2 regions of the Sporosarcina sp. So3-204 genome follow, and region 1 is predicted to be linked to the other one. Evidence: predicted binding sites of a transcription regulator. Region 1 holds the regulator's gene; the other holds the start of a gene.
The links. Region 1 encodes Rex, which represses fermentation and respiration genes when NADH is low (regulators of the CRP and FNR family bind a similar motif). Its sites were predicted from a motif close to TTGTGAAATATTTCACAA; they were not measured.

Region 1 (11,910 bases):
CTCTGTTGTAAGGGAAGAACACGTACGGGAGTAACTGCCCGTACCTTGACGGTACCTTATTAGAAAGCCACGGCTAACTACGTGCCAGCAGCCGCGGTAATACGTAGGTGGCAAGCGTTGTCCGGAATTATTGGGCGTAAAGCGCGCGCAGGCGGCCTGTTAAGTCTGATGTGAAAGCCCCCGGCTCAACCGGGGAAGGTCATTGGAAACTGATAGGCTTGAGTACAGAAGAGGAAAGCGGAATTCCACGTGTAGCGGTGAAATGCGTAGAGATGTGGAGGAACACCAGTGGCGAAGGCGGCTTTCTGGTCTGTAACTGACGCTGAGGCGCGAAAGCGTGGGGAGCAAACAGGATTAGATACCCTGGTAGTCCACGCCGTAAACGATGAGTGCTAAGTGTTAGGGGGTTTCCGCCCCTTAGTGCTGCAGCTAACGCATTAAGCACTCCGCCTGGGGAGTACGGCCGCAAGGCTGAAACTCAAAGGAATTGACGGGGACCCGCACAAGCGGTGGAGCATGTGGTTTAATTCGAAGCTACGCGAAGAACCTTACCAGGTCTTGACATCCCACTGCCCGGTATAGAGATATACTTTTCCCTTCGGGGACAGTGGTGACAGGTGGTGCATGGTTGTCGTCAGCTCGTGTCGTGAGATGTTGGGTTAAGTCCCGCAACGAGCGCAACCCTTGATCTTAGTTGCCATCATTAAGTTGGGCACTCTAAGGTGACTGCCGGTGATAAACCGGAGGAAGGTGGGGATGACGTCAAATCATCATGCCCCTTATGACCTGGGCTACACACGTGCTACAATGGACGGTACAGAGGGTCGCCAACCCGCGAGGGGGAGCTAATCCCATAAAACCGTTCACAGTTCGGATTGCAGGCTGCAACTCGCCTGCATGAAGCCGGAATCGCTAGTAATCGTGGATCAGCATGCCACGGTGAATACGTTCCCGGGTCTTGTACACACCGCCCGTCACACCACGAGAGTTTGTAACACCCGAAGTCGGTGAGGTAACCCTTAGGGGAGCCAGCCGCCGAAGGTGGGACAGATGATTGGGGTGAAGTCGTAACAAGGTAGCCGTATCGGAAGGTGCGGCTGGATCACCTCCTTTCTAAGGATATATGTCCATAGTCGGATTACACCTTTGGTGTATGAAAGCTAGGCATACGGAAAATCGACGTTTTGCGTTCAGTTTTGAAGGTTTATTAAGTTTAATTAAGCTTTGCTTGATTAAACGACCATAAAACCATTTTTTGTCTTTATGGTTACTAATAATAATTCAAAACTTGTTCTTTGAAAACTGGATAAAACAATAATTGAAACAAATCAAGAATCAACCAAGATAAACAGAACTTCGTTTATCTATGATAAACAGAACTTCGTTTATCTATGATAAACATGTTTTTGTTTATTTTAAAGAACGACCTTTTTACGAAACGTTGATTTTTACATCGCTGTAAAATCACGTTTATTTAAAAGATAAGAATTAGCGACGCAATGCGACGATAAGACCTATTTTTTGGTTAAGTTAGAAAGGGCGCACGGTGGATGCCTTGGCACTAGGAGTCTATGAAGGACGGCACTAACACCGATATGCTTCGGGGAGCTGTAAGTGAGCTTTGATCCGAAGATTTCCGAATGGGGAAACCCACTGCTCGTAATGGAGTAGTACGTTTACGTGAATACATAGCGTAATCGAGACAAACCCGGAGAACTGAAACATCTAAGTACCCGGAGGAAGAGAAAGAAAAATCGATTCCCTGAGTAGCGGCGAGCGAAAAGGGAACAGCCCAAACCAGGAAGCTTGCTTCCTGGGGTTGTAGGACATGCTATACGGAGTTACAAAGGAATGGATTAGGCGAAGCGACCTGGAAAGGTCCGCCGTAGCGGGTAATAGCCCCGTAGTCGAAAGTTCATTCTCTCCAGCATGTATCCTGAGTACGGCGGAACACGTGAAATTCCGTCGGAATCCGGGAGGACCATCTCCCAAGGCTAAATACTTCCTAGTGACCGATAGTGAACCAGTACCGTGAGGGAAAGGTGAAAAGCACCCCGGAAGGGGAGTGAAATAGATCCTGAAACCGTGTGCCTACAAGTAGTCAGAGCCCTTGTTGACTTTCCTTCGGGAGAGTCACGGGTGATGGCGTGCCTTTTGTAGAATGAACCGGCGAGTTACTGATTTCATGCAAGGTTAAGCAGAGAATGCGGAGCCGCAGCGAAAGCGAGTCTTAATAGGGCGAATTAGTATGAGGTCGTAGACCCGAAACCAGGTGATCTACCCATGTCCAGGGTGAAGGTAAGGTAATACTTACTGGAGGCCCGAACCCACGTATGTTGAAAAATGCGGGGATGAGGTGTGGGTAGCGGTGAAATTCCAATCGAACCTGGAGATAGCTGGTTCTCTCCGAAATAGCTTTAGGGCTAGCCTCAAACTTTAGAATCTCGGAGGTAGAGCACTGTTTGGACTAGGGGCCCATCCCGGGTTACCGAATTCAGACAAACTCCGAATGCCGATGATTTATGTTTGGGAGTCAGACTGTGGGTGATAAGATTCATAGTCGAGAGGGAAACAACCCAGACCACCAGTTAAGGTCCCAAAGTCTCTGTTAAGTGGAAAAGGATGTGGCGTTGCCCAGACAACCAGGATGTTGGCTTAGAAGCAGCCATCATTTAAAGAGTGCGTAATAGCTCACTGGTCGAGTGGCGCTGCGCCGAAAATGTACCGGGGCTAAACAGAGCACCGAAACTGTGGACTTACATCTTAGATGTGAGTGGTAGGAGAGCGTTCTAGGGGCGTCGAAGTTAGACCGTAAGGACTAGTGGAGCGCCTAGAAGTGAGAATGCCGGTATGAGTAGCGAAAGAAGGGTGAGAATCCCTTCCACCGAATGCCCAAGGTTTCCTGAGGAAGGCTCGTCCGCTCAGGGTTAGTCGGGACCTAAGTTGAGGCCGAAAGGCGTAGACGATGGATAACAGGTTGATATTCCTGTACCACCTCCCCGCCGTTTGAGTAATGGGGGGACGCAGTAGGATAGGGTGAGCGCGCTGTTGGTTATGCGCGTCTAAGCAGTGAGGTGTGAAATGAGGCAAATCCCATTTCTATAACATTGAGCTGTGATGGCGAGGGGAATTATTCCCTGGAGTCCCTGATTTCACACTGCCAAGAAAAGCCTCTAACGAGGCGGGAGGTGCCCGTACCGCAAACCGACACAGGTAGGCGAGGAGAGAATCCTAAGGTGATCGAGAGAACTCTCGTTAAGGAACTCGGCAAAATGACCCCGTAACTTCGGGAGAAGGGGTGCTCTGGTAGGGTGTTAAAGCCCGAGAGAGCCGCAGTGAATAGGCCCAGGCGACTGTTTAGCAAAAACACAGGTCTCTGCAAAACCGCAAGGTGATGTATAGGGGCTGACGCCTGCCCGGTGCTGGAAGGTTAAGGGAAGAGGTTAGCGCAAGCGAAGCTTTGAACCGAAGCCCCAGTAAACGGCGGCCGTAACTATAACGGTCCTAAGGTAGCGAAATTCCTTGTCGGGTAAGTTCCGACCCGCACGAAAGGCGTAACGATCTGGGCACTGTCTCAACGAGAGACTCGGTGAAATTATAGTACCTGTGAAGATGCAGGTTACCCGCGACAGGACGGAAAGACCCCGTGGAGCTTTACTGTAACCTGATATTGAATTCTGATGCAATCTGTACAGGATAGGTAGGAGCCTTAGAATCCGGAGCGCTAGCTTCGGAGGAGGCGTTGGTGGGATACTACCCTGATTGTATTGGACTTCTAACCCATGCCCCTTATCGGGGCAGGAGACAGTGTCAGGTGGACAGTTTGACTGGGGCGGTCGCCTCCTAAAGAGTAACGGAGGCGCCCAAAGGTTCCCTCAGAATGGTTGGACATCATTCGCAGAGTGCAAAGGCATAAGGGAGCTTAACTGCGAGACCTACAAGTCGAGCAGGGTCGAAAGACGGGCTTAGTGATCCGGTGGTTCCGCATGGAAGGGCCATCGCTCAACGGATAAAAGCTACCCCGGGGATAACAGGCTTATCTCCCCCAAGAGTCCACATCGACGGGGAGGTTTGGCACCTCGATGTCGGCTCATCGCATCCTGGGGCTGTAGTCGGTCCCAAGGGTTGGGCTGTTCGCCCATTAAAGCGGTACGCGAGCTGGGTTCAGAACGTCGTGAGACAGTTCGGTCCCTATCCGTCGCGGGCGCAGGAAATTTGAGAGGAGCTGTCCTTAGTACGAGAGGACCGGGATGGACACACCGCTGGTGTACCAGTTGTCTTGCCAAAGGCATAGCTGGGTAGCTACGTGTGGACGGGATAAATGCTGAAAGCATCTAAGCATGAAGCCCCCCTCGAGATGAGATTTCCCATTACGCAAGTAAGTAAGATCCCTCAGAGATGATGAGGTTGATAGGTCCGGGGTGTAAGTACGGCGACGTATGTAGCTGACGGATACTAATTGATCGAGGACTTAACCAAATAACGTAAGAAGCAAGTGGGCTGATTCCCCTGATTTGTGTAGATTATCTGTTTTATTCAGTTTTGAAAGAACAATTAAATTCTTTCAATATAAGTATGGTGGCGATAGCGAAGAGGTCACACCCGTTCCCATCTCGAACACGGTAGTTAAGCTCTTCAGCGCCGATGGTAGTTGGGGGTTTAACCCTGCAAGAGTAGGACGTTGCCATGCTTGTATATTATTTTGACATTTATATGTAGGTAAAGAGGACTCAAAATTGTTCATCTACATTGCATTGTCAAAAGTAAAGAGACATATTTAAATTTTATTTCTCTTTTACATACTATGGTCCCGTGGTGTAGCGGTTAACATGCCTGCCTGTCACGCAGGAGATCGCGGGTTCGATTCCCGTCGGGACCGTCATTTAACTTTATAAAAAACCGATTGAGGAGTCATTTCCTAAATCGGTTTTTTTGTTGTTTAAAAATAATAGGAAACTGAAGTTGACAATACAACTAGAGATTGGCACTATTAATATATAGCTGAATAAGTGAGGCTGCAACAGAAGTTTCATTTTTGCAGAGAGGAATATGAAAATGATGAAAGAATTTAATGTGTATTCTATAGAAGAAACACAATTATTTGCGATAAAATTGGCAGAACTGCTCACGCCTCCAGATGTAATTACACTTGAAGGGGATTTAGGTGCTGGAAAAACCACATTTACACAAGCACTTGCTAAAGCCCTTGGAGTTACACGAACGGTTAGTAGTCCAACGTTTACAATTTTGAAGCAGTATGAGGGTAAATATCTATTTAATCACCTTGATGTGTATAGATTAGCTGGAAGTGATGAAGATCTTGGATGGGACGAGTTGTTCTACGGAGATGCAATATCTGTTATTGAATGGGCTCACTTAATAGAAGATGATTTGCCTAAAGAACGTTTAGAGATTCAGTTGATTCATAAAGGTGATAATACACGGCAGATTAAAGTAACACCGCTAGGGGAACGATACGAAAAGATTTGTGAGGGGATTTATTTATGATTTGGCTTGGAATAGATACAGCTAATACACCGTTGTCCGTCGCAATTGTAAAGGATGGAGTCTTACTTATTGAAGAGACGGCTTCAATCGCAATTAACCATTCGCTACGTGCGATGCCGGCAATTGCTGAGATGATGGAAAAGGTAGGAATTACACCGAAAGAAATTGATTCCATTGCGGTATCAGAGGGTCCTGGCTCTTATACAGGTGTTCGAATCGGTGTTACAATTGCTAAGACACTAGCTTGGACGCTTAATGTACCGCTAGTTGGTGTTTCTAGTTTGAAAGTGATTGCTTCTAATGGAATATTTTTTAATGGATTAATCTGTCCAATTGTAGATGCTAGAAGATTTAATGTTTATTCAGGAGCTTATCAGTATACAAATGGAGAACTATTTTCAATACTTGAAGATGGGCACTATTCAATGGATGAACTAATTAAAGGTCTTCAAAAGTATGATGATGCTGTACTGTTTATTGGGAAGGATACCCATATGCACAAAGATACATTGCTTAATAAACTTGGGGAACGGGTTGTTATAGCACCTTTTCAGTATAATCTTCCGCGTGCATCATCTTTAATTTATATAGCTGAGAAAACGGAAGAACATCAAAGTGTTCATGCGTTCGTCCCGGAATATAGACGCATTGCTGAAGCAGAGGCAAACTGGCTTAATGCGAAAGGGAAGGGTAGCGAGTGAAAACTGTAATTGAGTACAGAGAAATGATGGAAAAGGATATCTTATCAGTTGTAGAAATTGAGAAAGAATCATTTGGTACGCCATGGACTGAAGAGATTTTTGAACACGAGATGAATGGTAATGATTATGCTCATTATATTGTTGCTTTAGATGGAGATAGAATAATTGGGCATTGCGGAATGTGGATTGTGCTTGATGAATGTCAAATTACGAATGTTGCAGTTCGCAAGGAATTACGGGGGAGAGGTATTGGTGAGGGACTAATGAGACGGGCGATTACTTTTAGCGATGAGATGGGTGTTACATTGATGACGCTAGAAGTCAGGGTAAGTAATGAACCTGCTCAAAGTCTTTACCGTAAACTAGGGTTTCAAGATGGCGGCATTCGAAAAAAATATTATACGGACGACCATGAAGATGCGCTCGTCATGTGGGTGGAGTTTAAATGAAAAAAGATATATATATATTGGGAATTGAGACAAGTTGTGATGAAACTGCGGCATCAATTGTGAAAAATGGAATTGAAATTGTTTCAAATGTTGTTGCTTCCCAGATTGACAGTCAAAAAAGATTTGGTGGCGTTGTTCCAGAGATTGCTTCACGTCATCATGTAGAACAAATTACAATTGTTATTGAAGAGGCTTTGAAAGAAGCAATGTTAGAGCCAAAGGATCTTGATGCCGTTGCTGTTACAGAGGGGCCTGGACTTGTTGGTGCATTATTAATAGGTGTCAATGCAGCAAAAGCATTTGCATTTGCCAATGGGTTACCGATAATAGGCGTTCATCATATCGCAGGTCATATTTATGCAAATGAATTAATGCAAAGAATGACATTTCCGCTACTTGCGCTTATCGTGTCAGGCGGCCATACTGAGCTCGTTTTAATGGAGAAGCATGGTTCGTTTAAACTTATAGGTGAAACGCGTGATGATGCTGCTGGTGAGGCATATGATAAAGTTGCTCGGGTTCTAGGCTTACCTTATCCAGGTGGACCAGAAGTGGATAGATTAGCTTCGGGCAGTGAAGAGGAAGTTGTATTCCCAAGAGCTTGGCTTGAAGCGGGTTCATATGATTTCAGTTTTAGTGGTCTAAAATCTTCGGTTATTAATTATAAACATAATATCGAACAGCGCGGTGAGAAAATAAACAAAGCGCAAGTTGCTGCTGGTTTTCAAAATAGCGTAGTTGATGTGCTAACGACAAAAGCATTGAAAGCCGCGAAAGAGTTTGGCGTAAATCAAGTTATTGCTGCAGGTGGTGTGTCAGCAAATAGACAATTGCGCGATTCGCTTGATGAGGTATTTAAGAACGAATCTATTCCATTTTTCGTACCGACAATTTCACTTTGTACTGATAATGCAGCAATGATAGCCGCTGCGGGATCATCAATGTACTCATATGGTGTTCGAGGTACACTTGAGATGAATGGAAGACCGGGCATGGAACTAGAGTCATGGAATAGTTAATTAATAAAAACACGGAATTTGTCGTATTCAGACAATTTCCGTGTTTTTTTGATTGTGGTTAGTTTTCATTTGTCAAGAGGAACATTCGTACTTATTAACAATTTGTGCATAACATGTGGATAGAAAGCATCGGTGTAGTGATAAACACGTTGGTTTTAGGATAACTTTGTTAGCAAGTAAATTGTTTTCTGTGGACTATGTGCATAACTATGTTGATATGTTGTTTTAATAACATTTGGCCTGTGTATAAGGTTGTGGAAAAGGATTCATCTGGAGTGACAGTATTCGACAACAAAATGAATAAGCGCTTCCCATAAATGAGTCCTAGGGTAGCGCTTTTCAAATTATAAAGTTTCGAGTTCTTCTAGTAAGATAAGCCATTTTTCAGCTGATATATCATGCTCCGTTTGGAGACTATCTATATTAGCTTGGATTTCCATTAATTTTAGATGGTCGTCTGAGAAATCGGGGTGTTCAAGTTCGGTTTGAAGTTGCGAAATATTTTTATCTAGATTTGCAATTTCTAATTCGATTTCTGTGATTGCCCGAGTTAGTCTTCTCTTCTGTTTTTTTAACTCTTTATCATCATCCAGTACAATTTCTTTGGTTTGTGTTTTATTAGCAAGTGCAGCATTTTTGTCTGCTAGAAGCTCGGCTTGCTCTTGCTTTTTGTCAATAAAGTAATCATAATCACCAAGATATTCTACGGCGCCGTTTGCTGAGATATCAATTACCTTTGTTGCTATTCGGTTAATGAAGTACCTATCATGCGAAACGAACATTATTGTTCCTGGGAAGTCATCTAATCCATTTTCAAGTACTTCTTTACTATCCAAATCTAAATGGTTTGTTGGCTCATCTAGAATAAGTGTATTCGATTTTTGTAGCATTAATTTAGCAAGGGAAAGTCGTGCTTTTTCTCCTCCGGATAATGAAGTAACGGATTTTCCAGCATCATCGCCTGTAAATAGGAAGCGCCCTAAAATACCGCGTACATCCTTTTCGTTCATAGTCGGCCAGTCACTCCAAAGTTCTTCTAAGACAGTGCTTGTCCCCATTAGTGTTGCTTGTTCTTGATCATAGTATCCGAATTGGACATTTGTACCGTAGCGAATTTCTCCGCCCAGTGGTTTTTGTATCTTAAAGATTGTCTTTAACAAAGTAGACTTTCCAACACCGTTTGGTCCAATTAACGCAATACGATCGCCTTTATACACGCGCATATCAAGGTTTTCTGATACAGGCTTGTCGGAATAACCAATGGCGAGCTTATCAATTGCCAGAACGTCGTTGCCGCTTTGCTTATCAATTGTAAATCTAAAATTAGCTGACTTCTCGTCGCCATCAGGGGAATCCATCCACTCTGTTTTTTCCAACACTTTGCGCCTACTTTGCGCCATTTTAGAAGTAGATGCCCTTGCTATATTCCGTTGAACAAAGTCTTCAAGATTCGCTTTTTCACTAGATTCACGTTCAAACAGTTTCATATCACGCTCATAGTTTTTCGCTTTTTCATTAAGATAAGTCGAATAGTTTCCGACATACTTTGTTACTTTTCTTCTTGAAACTTCATAAACAACATTTACAATTTCATCTAGAAAATAGCGGTCATGTGAAACAATAAGTAGTGCTCCTTCATAGCCCGTGAGATACTTTTCAAGCCAGCCAAGCGTTTCTATATCTAGATGGTTGGTCGGTTCATCGAGAATGAGTAAATCTGGATTACGCAGTAGCATTTTCGCAAGGGCAAGCCTTGTTTTTTGACCACCAGACAGTAGATTCACGGATTTGTCATAATCCTCAGGATAGAATCGCATACCGTGCAAGATAGAACGTGTGTCAGATTCATATTGATACCCTTTTGCATCTTTGAATTCAGTTTGAAGTTCATCGTACTCGGATGAAACACGAGCAAACTCATCTGGATCCGAATAGACCTTAGCGTCAGCCATCTGTTCTTCAAGTGAGCGAATTCGTTTTTCCATTGCACGAAGGGGTTCGAAAACTGTCATCATTTCATCCCAAATTGTGAGTGCTGAATCAATACCCGAATGCTGTTCTAGATAGCCAACTTTGATGTCTTTGGGGATAATTAAGTCACCAGAGTCTGAAGTATCTTCACCTGCTATTATTTTTAATAAGGTAGATTTCCCAGCACCATTTCGACCGACAAGAGCAACACGGTCTCTTTGGTGAACTTCAAGTTGTACATTATCCAATATGGTCGTTCCCGAAAATGATTTAGTTAATCCATTTACTTGTAATACAATCACATAGAACACCTCTATTCTTATATAGTCTATTATAACTGCAATCTGCTCGCAATAGTCAGCTTTACAATAATAAGCTTTTACGGTACGATAGAAACGATTTTAGAAGCACGCTGGAGGGGTATTATGATTGAAGAAACACCTAAAATTTCACAGGCGACGTCAAAAAGACTGCCACTTTATTATAGATTTCTTCAAAACTTTGCTGCTGCCGGGAAGAAGCGTGTATCCTCAAGCGAATTAAGCGAAGTAATGAAAATAGATGCGGCAACGATTCGAAGGGATTTTTCTAATTTTGGTGCGCTTGGTCGAAAGGGATATGGCTATGATGTCGATTATCTTGTAGACTTTTTCCGCAACACACTTGACCAAGATGAAGAGACGGACGTTGCGTTAATAGGCGTTGGTAGTCTCGGTAGTGCTTTTTTAAAATATAACTTTCATAAAAACCACAATACACGTATTGTACTTGCATTCGATCCGAAAGCACCTATAGAAGGAAAGTTAACGAGTGGAATAGCAGTTTTCCATCCGGACTTGATTCAAGAAAAGATTAAAGAGTACGGAATTGAATTAGTTATTCTAACGGTGCCAGCTCATAGTGCTCAAGAAGTTACGGATGGTTTGGTTGATTTGGGGATTAAAGGTATTCTTAATTTTACACCAGTTAGATTGTCGGTTCCAGATACGATTCGCGTACACACAATTGACTTGTCAGTGGAATTACAAACGCTTATTTATTACATGAAAAATGACGTAAAATATTCATAATTACAAACGTTCATTCATAGCTAAAACAACAGTTTTCATGTAAAATATAATCATACAGAAGATTGAATTTCAATTCTTCTAATAGGGAGGTGTCCGATTATGCCAGGTCCAATGAGTCTAATTATTATCGCGATTATTGCGTTACTTGTATTCGGTCCGAAGAAGTTGCCTGAAATCGGAAAAGCATTTGGTTCTTCATTGCGCGAATTTAAAAGCGCTACAAAGGGTCTCGTCGAAGATGACGATGATACTACTGTGAAGAAGATAGAAGATAAGAAAGAAGAAGTGAAGTAAGTAAGGGTGTTAGTCCGATGAATGAAAAGAATTTAACAATCATTGAACATATAGATGAATTTAGAAAGCGGCTGTTTGTTATCGTCGTTTTCTTTGTTATTGCAGTACTTGGTAGTTTCTTTCTGGCTAAGCCGCTAATTCAATTTCTTCAGATTGACGGTGAAGTTAGAAATATTTCATTAAATGCATTTAATGTTGTCGATCCAATTATGATTTACTTGAAAGTCATCATCTTTATTGCGGTCATTATTATTTCACCGGTTATTATGTATCAGTTTTGGTCATTCATTTCACCAGGGCTTCATGAAAAAGAGCGTCGAGCGACACTTAGTTATATTCCATTTACGTTTTTACTTTCAATAGGCGGCATCTCGTTTTCTTATTTTGTTTTACTCCCTTATGTAATGAAATTTATGATGAACTTATCAGATGACTTGGGGATTATACAAACAATCGGTATTAACGAGTACTTTAGCTTTCTATTTCAGTTAACGATTCCATTTGCTGTGGTGTTTCAATTACCTGTTGTTCTTTTGTTTCTAACGAGGTTGGGTATATTGAATCCCACGTTACTAGTAAAGTTTAGAAAGTATGCGTATTTTGGTTTATTTGTTATCGCAGCCTTTATAACACCGCCAGATATTGTGTCACATTTATTTGTGACAGTTCCGCTGTTTATCCTTTATGAGATTAGTATTGTCATATCCCGTGTTGGATATCGAAAGTATTTGAAGGCGGAGCAACAGCGTCAAATTGATGAAGTTGAAGAACAATAAAAAATTCTTCCATCCGATAAAGGGTGGAAGAATTTTTTTATTGAAATAAGTTGAAGAATGCTTCGTTTAATTTCTGGAACTGCTCTAACTTTTCGATATTAAGTTGAATAATAACAACAAAA
Region 2 (11,910 bases), 1.7 Mb from region 1:
GGTACACAGCCACGTGTGTTAGGGAGATATGTCCGAGAATTAAAAGTTTTGACTTTGGAAGAAGCAATCCATCATATGACTGGTGCCGTTGCGCAACTATTAAGGTTAAAAGACCGCGGATATATCAAAGAAGGAAATTGGGCGGATCTTGTTATCTTTAATTCTGAAACAATTATGGACACTGCTACATTTACATCGCCTACATTGGAACCAGAAGGAATAGAGTATGTCCTTGTAAATGGAGTAGTCTGCGTCGAAAGCGGAGAATGCAACCATTCTTTAAATGGTCAAATAATTAGGCAAGCAATCGATTGAAAAAGTATTGAGGGCGTCCTTGGAATTGGTTGGTACTTACAACTATACTGAGGATGTTTTTTGATATAATTTACTAAAACACGTAATTTCAGAAAACATATTCATGCTGGTTAAGTGCAAATCGAATTAAATGGTTATAAAAGAAATTAATATTCGTATAATGAAAATGATGATGAAAACTCCATTTACAACAAGTTTTGGTACGTTTCAAGAAAAGGTTTTTTTGTTACTTGAGGTTAAGGATGAAGAAGGTAATTCGGGTTGTGGTGAGTCTGTGGCTTTTAGTTCACCTTGGTATAGCGAAGAAACAACACAGACGAATTTACATATTATTCAAGACTTTCTAATACCGCTTGTGTTAGGAAAAGAAATAAATCATCCAAATGAAGTTAGTGAATTTTTTGGTTCCATTCGTAAGAACAATATGGCGAAATCTACAGTTGAAGGCGCTATTTGGGATTTGTATGCAAAACGTGAAAAGATGACACTTGCACATGCATTGGGTGGACGAGCAGAAAAGATTGAAGTAGGTATCAGCATTGGAATTGAAGAAAATGTCGCAGATTTGGTGAAGCTTGTTAAAGGATATATAAATGAAGGATATAAGCGCATTAAAGTAAAGATTCAACCCGGATATGACGTTGAAGTAATACGTGAATTGAGAAGACATTTTCCTACGATTCCACTTATGGCTGATGCAAATTCAGCTTATTCGCTTGATGATATAGCACTTCTTAAGCAATTAGATCAGTTTAATTTAACAATGATTGAACAACCCCTTGCGTCGGACGACATTATTAATCATGCAAAACTTCAAAAAGAGCTAACAACACCAATCTGCTTAGACGAAAGCATACATTCCCTCGAGGATGTAAAAAATGCAATAGAGCTGGGTAGTACTAAAATTATTAACATTAAAATAGGACGTGTTGGCGGACTTACAGAAGCAAAAAAGATTCATGATTATTGTATGGAAAAAGGGATTCCTGTTTGGTGTGGCGGCATGTTGGAGTCAGGTATTGGCCGTGCACATAATGTGGCATTAACAACACTTCCGAACTTCACTCTACCCGGCGATACAGCTAGTTCTTCCCGTTACTGGGATGAAGATATTATTTCACCTGAAGTCATTTCAATAGACGGATATATCACGGTACCATCAAACTATGGTATTGGGTATGAGCCTAATCTTGAGGCAATGAATAAATACACAGTGGAAGAACTACATTTTAACTTTATTCAGCAGAATTCTACCACTTCTATTAAGGCTAAGATGGAAAGATGAATAAGAACCAAGTAAGTAATTCAGTGGAGTTAAAACCACCGGGGTTTGGCACAGGAATTGAAGGGAGTGAATTGGGAAAGCCCAATTCAATGGTTGGACGAAATCATACCGAGGCTTGATTTACCACAAAGTAACTTTGCAGTTCAAAAAGATAGATTACCAATAGGACGGAGTCGGTGAAATGGACATTTCAGTCGATGAATTATTAGGAGAAAACGTACGAATTGTACCAATGGAAAGAAGCCATATTCAGGGATTATTTGAAGCCGGCTCCGATGAATTGGTCTGGGCGCATTTACCAAGAGCGGTAAAAACGGTTGAAGAAATGGAAAGTTTTGTGGACGAAGCGTTGAATAACAAAAAGAATGGAACGAGTTATCCATTTGTTATCATGCTTCGAAAAAACAACAAAGTAATTGGTACTACCCGATTTCTTGGAATCTCACCTCTGGATAAAGGATTGGAAATAGGATGGACTTGGTTAAATCCTTCTGTCTGGGGTACAAATATAAACGCAGAATGTAAATATATATTATTAAAATATTGCTTTGAAACGATAAATACAATTCGAGTTCAGTTAATAACAGACGAAAATAACATTCAATCGCAAAAGGCAATTCAAAAAATAGGTGGAGTTAAAGAAGGGATTTCAAGAAATCATAAAATCCGTGAAAATGGAACGTATCGGAATTCAGTTATTTATAGCATTATAGAAAGTGAATGGGTTTCAGTAAAGCAAAAATTGGAGAATATGATTAATAAGTAATTGGAGTGAAGTTTATGTTGAAGAATAGAGTAATGAAAGATTGGTTTTAATGGTTTACCTGTGCAAGAAACTATCATGATTGTTTGTCACATAGGTACAAATGATTGATCATGTAACCTACAAATATCCATTTTCTTTACTTGGGGTCGGTCGTGCCGGTTGTCTGTACAACATTGAGTTCAAGATAGTTTGCTCCACCAGTCACACTAATTCTACTGCGACTCGCGAATAAAACTAGGAATACGTTCAATTCAACCTGTATTTAAAAACTCCAAATTGGAACGACAAGCATTAAAGAAATCGAAAAACAAGCTCACTTAATTGATATTTCATTATAAATCAAAAGCGCTAACTCCTGAAAAAAATGGGAGTTGGCGTTTTTTGTGCATAAAAATAAGGTTGCAGATGGTTGATGATAAAAGATTAGCTTCGAAAAATTATTCATTGTTGTTTGAACAAACGCGAAAGTTTAAACTATTACTATAGTTTCATGCACAGGCACCTGTTCTGAGGACCATTGGTAACCTTGGAAGTTGCGTAGGCGGGTTGATTATTCAAGAAGATGGTGGGATTTTGATTTCAATTCACCTTCGTGAAATGTGAATTTCGCCTCTGAGTGGATCACTTGTCCATTATATTTGTAAGTTTGTGAATGGTAATTACTATCGGGAAAGCCGAAGTCTGCAATTAGAATCCCTTCGCCATTAAGGAGATTTTTCATATCTTCATAGGACATACCAGATTTTACTTCGTCAAATTGTTCTGCCGTAATGGTTACTGCCGATTGTGTGGGCACTACCGTAAAAAAGGTTTTTTGGCTAAGTCTCCCATTTAAGAAAGAGACTGTGATTTCTATGCCTTTAAACCCTCTTTCAGCAAATATATAGGTAACGGAATTTGAATTGGGGTTCTCCCTTACCGATTCTTTTCTACCATTCGTACCTAGTATTTTTACAGTTTCTTCGTAACTAATTTCTTCTTGTAGTCGTTGATAATTATCTAAATTCAAAATCCCTTTTTGAACGTAAGTATCTTTTTCTTCATAAAGCGATTCCTTTTCAATAGATTGTTGTTCAGATTCTACCGAAGCATCAGAAGAAACGGTTGTGTTCGTTTGCTTTTGTTTTTCAACATAAAGATTGAAAATAATCGTGAGTGCGACTCCAATTATGATACCCACGAGGATAAAAAGTCCAGTCACACTTGCTATACCATACTTGATCCATTTAAACATGGAAGAATCATCCTTATACGCGTATTTTTACTATCTTAACGGAAAGTAAGAAACTGATTAAAGATTAGCATTCTTATAGTATAAGGGAAGTTTTTTAAGAGCATACGGGATCGATATGAATTGATTAGAAAGACTCAGAAGGCAAAAGCGGATTACTATGGTAGAAAACAAACACAACCAGACACTGCCATCGCTATTAAAGGTGTTAATGAAATCGAAAAACAAGTTCACATAATTGATACTCTATTATAATTAAAAATCGTAGACTGTTGATGATTAAAGATTAGCTTTGTAAAATTATTCATGATAGTTTTCCCCATAAGTAACTGTCCCAGCTGTATAACTAATATCTTGCTAGCCTAATGGTGCCAGGACAAGTAGTAGCTTTGTAAGTTGTGTAGAAAAGTTAATTATTCAAGAAGATCTTGCGTTTTTGTACTCAATTCACCCTCGGTAAATTTGAATTGAGCCTCTGAGCCTATCGCTTGTCCATTATATTTGTAAATTTGTGAATAGTAATCACTGTCTGAAAAGCCGAAGTCTGCAATCAGCGTCCCTTCACCATCAACGATATTTTTGATATCTTCATATGACATACCAAATTTTACTTCATCAAATTGTTCTGCTGTAATGGTTACTGCCGATGCTGTGGGTACTACCATAAAGAACCTTTTGTCGCTAAGTCCTCCATTTAAGAAAGAAACTGAAATTTCTATGCCCTTTAACCCTCTTTCAGCGAATATATAGGTAACTGAATATGAATCTATATTCTCCCTTACCGATTCTTTTCTACCTTCCGCACCTATTATTTTCACAGTTTCTTCGTAACTAATTCCTTCTTTTAGTTGTTGATAATTATCTAAATTCAAAATCCCTTTTTGAACATAATTATGTTTTTCTTCATCAGGCGATTCCTTTTCAATAGATTGCTGTTCAGATTCTACTGAAGCGTCAGAAGAAACGTTTGTATTCGTTTGTTTTTGTTTTTCAACATAAAAATTGAAAATAATCGTGAGTGCGATTCCAATTATGATACCCACGAGAATAAAAAGTCCAGTCACACTTGCTATACCATACTTGAACCATTTAAACATGGAAGAAACATCCCCTCTACGTGTATTTTTCTCACTTTAAAAGGAAGTTAGGCCCCGATTAAAGATTAGCATACTTATAGTATAATGGAATTTTTGTAGGAGAAGACTGGATTGATTTGAATTGATTAGAAAGACTCAGAAGGGCGTAAAAGGAATTCAAAGACATATTATGCTGATAAAAGTGCAAAGTGCTCCATAATATTCTGAAACTATTCAAAATTACGTTAGATTTGTGTCTTATAGACACCCAAAAATAAAAAAGCGCCAACTCCTGAAAAATATATCTGATTCCCATCTTTTATGATATTACTAACAAAAACTGATTGTTTGTTAAAAAACATGAGAAGTGGTTAGAAGTATGCATCTACAGGATAACTGGAAAACTTCTTCTTTAATTAAAGAGAATTCAGACTAGCTTTATTGATATGTAGGAACGTTTGTTTTGAAATTGAGGTGAAGAATTGAGGAGAGGTATTGGAATTACTACTTTGTGAAGATGAAAGTAAATGTGAATTGGACTTTCTAGACCTTTGGAAAAAGTGGCGTTAGCGATGGAAAGTTCAACAATGAGAGAAGCATTCGAGGAAATCCAACGTCTAAGCGAAGACCCAGCAACACGTGTATCAGCCATTTCACGTGAAATTCATTTGAGAGATAAAATCCAAAGAGAACTTAAGGCAAAAGCAGTTGGAAAAGCAGAAATTATCCTCAATATGCACAAAAAATAATATCCGATAGAAGCAATTGCGGATATAACGAACTTACCAGTAGATGACATTTTGCGCATTGTAGAGTCGAATATTAAGTAGCTGAAATAAATGATGATTCATACTGCTAAAGACCTTTGCTTATTAGTTAAGGTCTTTTTACATTTTTTACTTCACTACTGCACGAATGAATAAATATACTTGTCTCAAATCATTTATTATCTAAACACATCTCATTGATTCTATATAAAAAAACGAAGCCCAAGAATGTGGCTTCGTCAATCTACTTCCTTCAAAACACCATACCCATTTTTTACTTTGGCGTGGGCAATCCAATTGCGAGATTTTGTAAAATCTTCCTGTTTATCTGTCTTGTGAAAGCGAGATAAACCGAAGTCCACAGTATAAAATTTTTCCTTATTAAGTATTTTAACTGAATTCTTGTTCATCATCCCACTTAAATAAATCCCGTTTTTAGGTTTCTCGTCTGTTAATTCTACAAGCACATCAACTTCATTTCGACTTTCTAATTTGCCATAAACTTTGTAAAGTCCAGCTTTGTGATAATCCTTCAAAGCTGCTACTAGACTATCTGATAACAAATAAAGGGGAACTTTTTCTATTTCATATTCTAGCATGACAAAACTTTCCTCGGATTGTTCATCCTGATCACTAGTAACTGCCCGTAAAACGATATCATCACCGAATTTCCATGCAGCAATGGGTTGAATTATTAGGCCAAGCAGTATTAGGATTGGAACCCCGAACATAACGATTAGGCCGATTCTTTTATTATTTATAGTAGACATGTTTTCTTCACCTCTTAATTAATGTTAGATGCTGTAAATTCACTACCTCCTCTTTAAATTACCCATGAACAGCCCATATTAATACAATGATTTTAAATTTGTGGTTATGGTTTAGAAACACGGCCCAACTTACGTAGTATTATTGAATCTGAAAATAAGTAAGAAAAAATATCTTTACTGGATTCTTTGATTGAATTATTGTTTTCTGTATAAATTTGAAACTATCATCCAATCCTTAATAAGAATATTACTTTTGTCGAGAAGCTAAGAAAGTATACTATTTATTTAAAAGTAAATTTCGATTTTATTGAAAAGAAAGGTGGTGCTGGAATGGAATGGTTTATGTATGCTTCATTTCTTGTCGCTTTACTGTCTATGCTATATGCATTGGAAGGCATTAAAAGAAACAAAGAACTTGAAGAAAGGCTTGATAAACTGGAGCTCAATTGGTTAACGGGGAACGAAGAAGAAGCAATTAAATCATGATTTGCGTAACACTTTATTTGTAAGTGTGCGTCTATTTAAAAATAAAAAGTGCCTGTATACCAAACTTAAGCATTTGGCATACAGGCACTTTTATATAGTAATCTTTAAATCAATTATAACCCCAAACCATTGCAAACAATGTACCAAATATCGTTACAAGACCAACGAATAACGCATATCCGATGTTTGCATAAAGGGTTTTACTGTCAGGATTTTCTTTGACGTGCATAAACAAGAACAATTGAAGACTTGCTTGTACAATTGCTGTGACGACAAGAATTGTCATTCCAGCAGTAAAAGATAAATCAAATTTCACAACGATTAGGGCAATCAGAGAAAGGAGAAGTGAGAATATAAATCCCAGCACATGCGGGACAGGGAATAATTGTTTCATCTCACATCATTCCTTTCAAATAGACGAAACTGAATATGAAAATCCAGACAACGTCGAGGAAATGCCAGTAAAGAGAAAAGATAAACGACTTATTTGCTGTTTCAGGTGTAAACCCTCGTTTTTTAATTTGAAGTAAAATACTAGAACCCCATAGCAAACCAAAAGTTACGTGAGCACCATGCGTACCAAGTAAGGTAAATAAACTTGATAGGAAAGCGCTTGTCTGCATTGTTGCATCTTCATTAATATAAGTGACGAATTCTGTTATTTCTACGCCAAGGAAGCCTAATCCGAGTAGTAGTGTAATACCGAAGAAAATCATCATCGGTTTTTTTAGACCAAGGCGCATTGCGTGAATACCTAGTCCTATTGTAAAACTACTTGATAGCAAAAGAATCGTTTCAATCATAACAGGTGTTAACTGAAATAATTCATGGGCGTCAGGTCCACTTGCAAAATGGCTTTGCAAAGTGAAATAGACAGCGAAAAGGGTAGAGAAGAGGGCTATTTCTGCCCCCAAGAAGATCCAAAAACCTAATATCTTCATTTTGTTTTCATCTGTACTATATTCGAGTGGTACTGAGTTATCAATCTTCATTATTCTCACCTCGCAATGCTTTTTCTGTCCGTTCAATTTCTTCAACAGAAATATGGTAACCATGGTCGCGTTCAAATGAACGGTAGGCCATTAATCCAATAATTAGCAATCCAGAAATAATTGCTGGTGTCCACAAGCTAAAGACCATAAAGAATCCCCAGAAGAAGAAAATCACACCCATGATGAATGGCAAACCACTATTGTTAGGCATATGAATCGGTTCATATTCACCCGAAGTTAGTGGAATGTTATCCTTCTTCGAATACCAGAATGCATCTAAAGAATTTACAGTTGGTATTTTGGCGAAGTTATAGACAGGAACGGGACTATGTGTACTCCATTCCAAGTTTCTTCCATCCCAAGGGTCACCATTTGTATCGCGTGGGCTGTAACGAACACTCCAGTATATATTGTAAACAAGGATGATAAACCCAATCGCAAGTCCAACAGCACCAACCATTGACAGCATATTTAATGGACCATATCCTGTGCTCTCAGAGTAAGTATACATACGGCGTGTCATGCCGTTTAATCCAAGGATGAAAAGTGGGAAGAATGTGACGTTAAAGCTAATTGTAATAAACCAAAATGCTATTTTACCAAGCTTTTCATTCAATCTGAATCCGAATACTTTAGGGAACCAATAATGGAATCCTGCAATAACTGCAAAGACTGTACCTGGAATTAATACATAATGGAAATGCGCAACAAGGAACATCGTATTGTGATATTGATAGTCGGCACTTGCCATGGCAAGCATGACACCAGTCACCCCACCGATTGTGAAAATTGGAATAAAGGCAAGTGAATAAAGCATTGGGGTTGTAAAGCTAATTTTTCCCCTCCGCAATGTAAAGAGCCAGTTAAATATTTTCACACCAGTTGGTATGGCAATGGCCATTGTCGTAATTGAAAACACGCTGTTGACCATGACGCCATGACCCATCGTATAGAAGTGATGAACCCATACAACGAAAGAAAGTAAGGATATCGCTAGCATACTAACAACCATTGATTTATACCCGAATAGATTTTTACGTGCAAATGTTGAGATAATCTCGCTGTAAATACCGAATGCAGGTAATATAACAATGTAAACCTCAGGATGTCCCCAAACCCAGAATAAGTTTGCCCACAGCATATCCATTCCGCCGTCTTGCATCGTGAAGAACTGTGTCCCAAACTGACGATCAAGCATCATCAATGCCAGTGCAACAGTTAATACCGGAAAAGCAAAAACGATAATTACGTTTGTAATTAATACGGACCAAGTAAACATTGGCATTTTCATCAATTTCATTCCTGGTGCACGCATTTTTAAGATGGTGACTAGGAAGTTGATCCCGGTCAATAAAGTACCTATCCCCGCAATTTGCAGAGCAAGAGAGTAATAGTTATTCCCTACGGTTGGGCTAAATTCTAAACTTGCTAGTGGGAAGTAAGCTGACCAACCAGCATCTGGTGATCCACCGATAACAAAGGAAATATTAAATAGCATAGCTCCAGCGAAGAATAGCCAGAAACTTACCGCGTTTAATCGTGGAAACGCAACGTCACGCGCTCCTATTTGAAGCGGTATAACGACGTTCATTAATCCAACGATGAACGGCATTGCCATGAACAAGATCATAATGACTCCGTGCGTTGTAAAGATTTCATTATAATGTTGTCCGTCAAGCAGTCCATTATCTGGAATTGCTGTTTGCGCCCTCATTAATAGCGCGTCAACACCTCCGCGGAACAGCATAAGTAATGCAGCCAAAATATACATAATACCAATCTTTTTGTGATCAACAGTTGTTAACCATTCATTCCACAGGTAACCCCATTTTTTAAAATAGGTAAGTGCTATAGGAATCGCTAGTGAAACGAGTGCGATACTAATCATCGCACCATAAATCATCGGTTCACCAGTTACGAAAAATTCATCCCATTTCATTGAGTTGTACTCCTTTCAAGTTTTTATTCGTTATGTTCATTGTGATCCATATCCATATGCTCGTCCTTCATGTCATCATCTTCTTGTCCATGTTGATGTCCTGCATTATCGCCTTCAGGAGGTGGACTAAACTCAAGATGAGTTGAAGAGTATGTTTTACGACCAACATGCTCGGCTTCTAATAATTCGTTAAATTCATTTTCAGACAGTGCTGGAGCCGTTTCTTTTACATCACTAACCCACTCTTGATAGTCAGCATCAGTCATCGATTGAGCTTCAAACTCCATTTGCGCAAAGCCTGCACCACTAAAGTTCGAGTTTTTCCCCATAAAGGATCCTGGAACATCAGCTGAAAGATGGATCTTGTTAACCATGTCACTCATTGCATATTTTTGACCGGCAAGTTGAGGAATCCATAAACTCGTAATCGGTCCATAAGAATATAACCTGAACTCAATAGGACGATTTACTGGCATGTTTACATAGTTTACTGTTTCAATTCCTTCTTCTGGATAGCTAAAATGCCATTTCCAGTTGGAAGATGAAGCATAAATGACAACAGGTTTGTCATTGGCAAAAGCTGCTGGTGTATTTTCGACAGCGCTAGTTGAACGAACAGTGACAATGGATAAAATGACGACAATGATCACTGGAATGATAGTCCAAATGATTTCAAGTGCTTTACTGCCTTCTTCATGAGGAGGCTCATAATCCTTATCCTGGTTCGAAGCTCGATATTTCACAAGCATATACGTGTATAAAATGTAGACGACGAGTAGAACGCCAACCATCATCAAGATTGAAAATAAAATTGTATCCGATAAAGTTTTGGCTTGAGGACCCTTTGGATCGAAAATCATTAACGGTTTTTCACACCCTGAAAGCAAGGCGGTAGTTCCTAGAAATATAGATAAAGCTAACCATTTTTTCTTCATCATTATTCTCCTCTCATATGATTAATAAAAGCTGTTTTAAATATATTCGAATAGTATTTTAGCGGATAAGAATTATATCTCTTTTCACCAAATTACCTTGCGTACAAAATAATATTCCTATCTGAAATAAATAACAATCTATAAGTACCAATGTCACAAAAGGTCTATATTTAAATTGTTAATAAAAGTAAGTATATGAATTAATTGGTCTAATTCACGCGCTATGTAATGTGATAATGATTTTAAGTTATAACGGAATAACAAATACTTATTGAAAAAGTAATTGAAAGTTCTAGGTCCCGATATTGCCTTTAATCATATCTAGTTGCATATTGCAATAGACTGTTTAGTAGTGAGGAAAGTATTTACCTAAGGTTTTAAATCATTGGACATGTAGTAGCAATATCTTGGTACCAGTAATTGTGAAAAAAGGGGGAGTAATGATGAAGAAGAATATATTTATAATAATTGTTGCCTTATTAATAATGGCAGTTGTTGCTGGATGTGGTGGTAATAAAGCGAAGAAAACGGAAGGCAATGACGCGAAAGAAAGCAGCAATAAAAGCGTGTTAGATAGGATGGAAAGTAGCAAAACGCTAAATGTTGCTTTCGAAGGAACATACCCACCGTTTAACTCTTTGAATGACAATGACGAGTTTGAAGGGTTTGATGTTGATATTTCAAATGAAATTGCTAAAAGACTTGGTGTGAAGGCTAATTTTATAGCGACAAAGTGGGATGGATTGATTGGTGGTTTAAAGGCGGATAAGTTTGATATTATCATTGGCCAAATGACAGTTACAGAGGAACGGAAAAAAAGTGTAGATTTCACTGATCCATATGTCATCACAGGTTCTGTATTAATTACAAGGGAAGATACAGATGATATTACGAAGCTTGAAGATATTAAAGGGAAAAAAGTTGGTGTTGGTGGGGGAACGACATTTGAAGAAGTTGCGAATAGCGTCGACGGAGCGGATGTCAAATTGTATAAGGCAGTAAGTGATTACATCCAAGACCTACAAAATAAGCGGCTAGATGTCATTATTAATGATCAACTATTGATTAGCTATAATATAACGGAGAAAAATCTTCCGTTAAAAATTGCAAGTGACATTTTAAATAAAGATGAAATTGGTATGGCTGTAAATAAAGGGAACGAAGATTTTATTGAGAAAGTGAATCAGGCTTTGGCTGAAATGAAAGATGACGGAACTTATAATACTATCTATAAAAAGTGGTTTGGGACGGATCCTTTAGAGAGTTAAATCTATGAAAATGACCGATTGTAGTCTAATAGATCTATTAGGAAGGTGGAGACAATGCACATCGTCGTTTTGGGAACTGG

Region 2: the regulator Rex is predicted to act here: its motif matches at 10,682-10,699, upstream of qoxA (cytochrome aa3 quinol oxidase subunit II).

The regions. Positions count from the first base shown of each region.
Region 1 covers NZ_CM176485.1:3,314,521-3,326,430, reverse strand. The annotation lists rRNA gene AC3RV6_RS16365 (16S ribosomal RNA) at 1-1,113, shown strand, start outside; rRNA gene AC3RV6_RS16360 (23S ribosomal RNA) at 1,524-4,479, shown strand; rRNA gene rrf (5S ribosomal RNA) at 4,575-4,690, shown strand; tRNA gene AC3RV6_RS16350 (tRNA-Asp) at 4,807-4,879, shown strand; gene tsaE (tRNA (adenosine(37)-N6)-threonylcarbamoyltransferase complex ATPase subunit type 1 TsaE) at 5,059-5,508, shown strand; gene tsaB (tRNA (adenosine(37)-N6)-threonylcarbamoyltransferase complex dimerization subunit type 1 TsaB) at 5,505-6,209, shown strand; gene rimI (ribosomal protein S18-alanine N-acetyltransferase) at 6,206-6,658, shown strand; gene tsaD (tRNA (adenosine(37)-N6)-threonylcarbamoyltransferase complex transferase subunit TsaD) at 6,655-7,677, shown strand; gene AC3RV6_RS16325 (ABC-F family ATP-binding cassette domain-containing protein) at 8,022-9,950, opposite strand; gene AC3RV6_RS16320 (redox-sensing transcriptional repressor Rex) at 10,074-10,718, shown strand; gene tatA (twin-arginine translocase TatA/TatE family subunit) at 10,818-11,012, shown strand; gene tatC (twin-arginine translocase subunit TatC) at 11,030-11,788, shown strand; gene AC3RV6_RS16305 (CPBP family intramembrane glutamic endopeptidase) at 11,826-11,910, opposite strand, start outside.
Region 2 covers NZ_CM176485.1:1,185,414-1,197,323, forward strand. The annotation lists gene AC3RV6_RS05695 (N-acyl-D-amino-acid deacylase family protein) at 1-315, shown strand, start outside; gene menC (o-succinylbenzoate synthase) at 446-1,600, shown strand; gene AC3RV6_RS05705 (GNAT family N-acetyltransferase) at 1,782-2,366, shown strand; gene AC3RV6_RS05710 (hypothetical protein) at 2,917-3,600, opposite strand; gene AC3RV6_RS05715 (hypothetical protein) at 3,721-3,852, shown strand; gene AC3RV6_RS05720 (hypothetical protein) at 4,011-4,694, opposite strand; gene AC3RV6_RS05725 (hypothetical protein) at 5,246-5,422, shown strand; gene AC3RV6_RS05730 (hypothetical protein) at 5,680-6,210, opposite strand; gene AC3RV6_RS05735 (hypothetical protein) at 6,541-6,696, shown strand; gene qoxD (cytochrome aa3 quinol oxidase subunit IV) at 6,806-7,090, opposite strand; gene qoxC (cytochrome aa3 quinol oxidase subunit III) at 7,092-7,688, opposite strand; gene qoxB (cytochrome aa3 quinol oxidase subunit I) at 7,678-9,627, opposite strand; gene qoxA (cytochrome aa3 quinol oxidase subunit II) at 9,651-10,562, opposite strand; gene AC3RV6_RS05760 (transporter substrate-binding domain-containing protein) at 11,006-11,830, shown strand; gene AC3RV6_RS05765 (saccharopine dehydrogenase family protein) at 11,885-11,910, shown strand, end outside.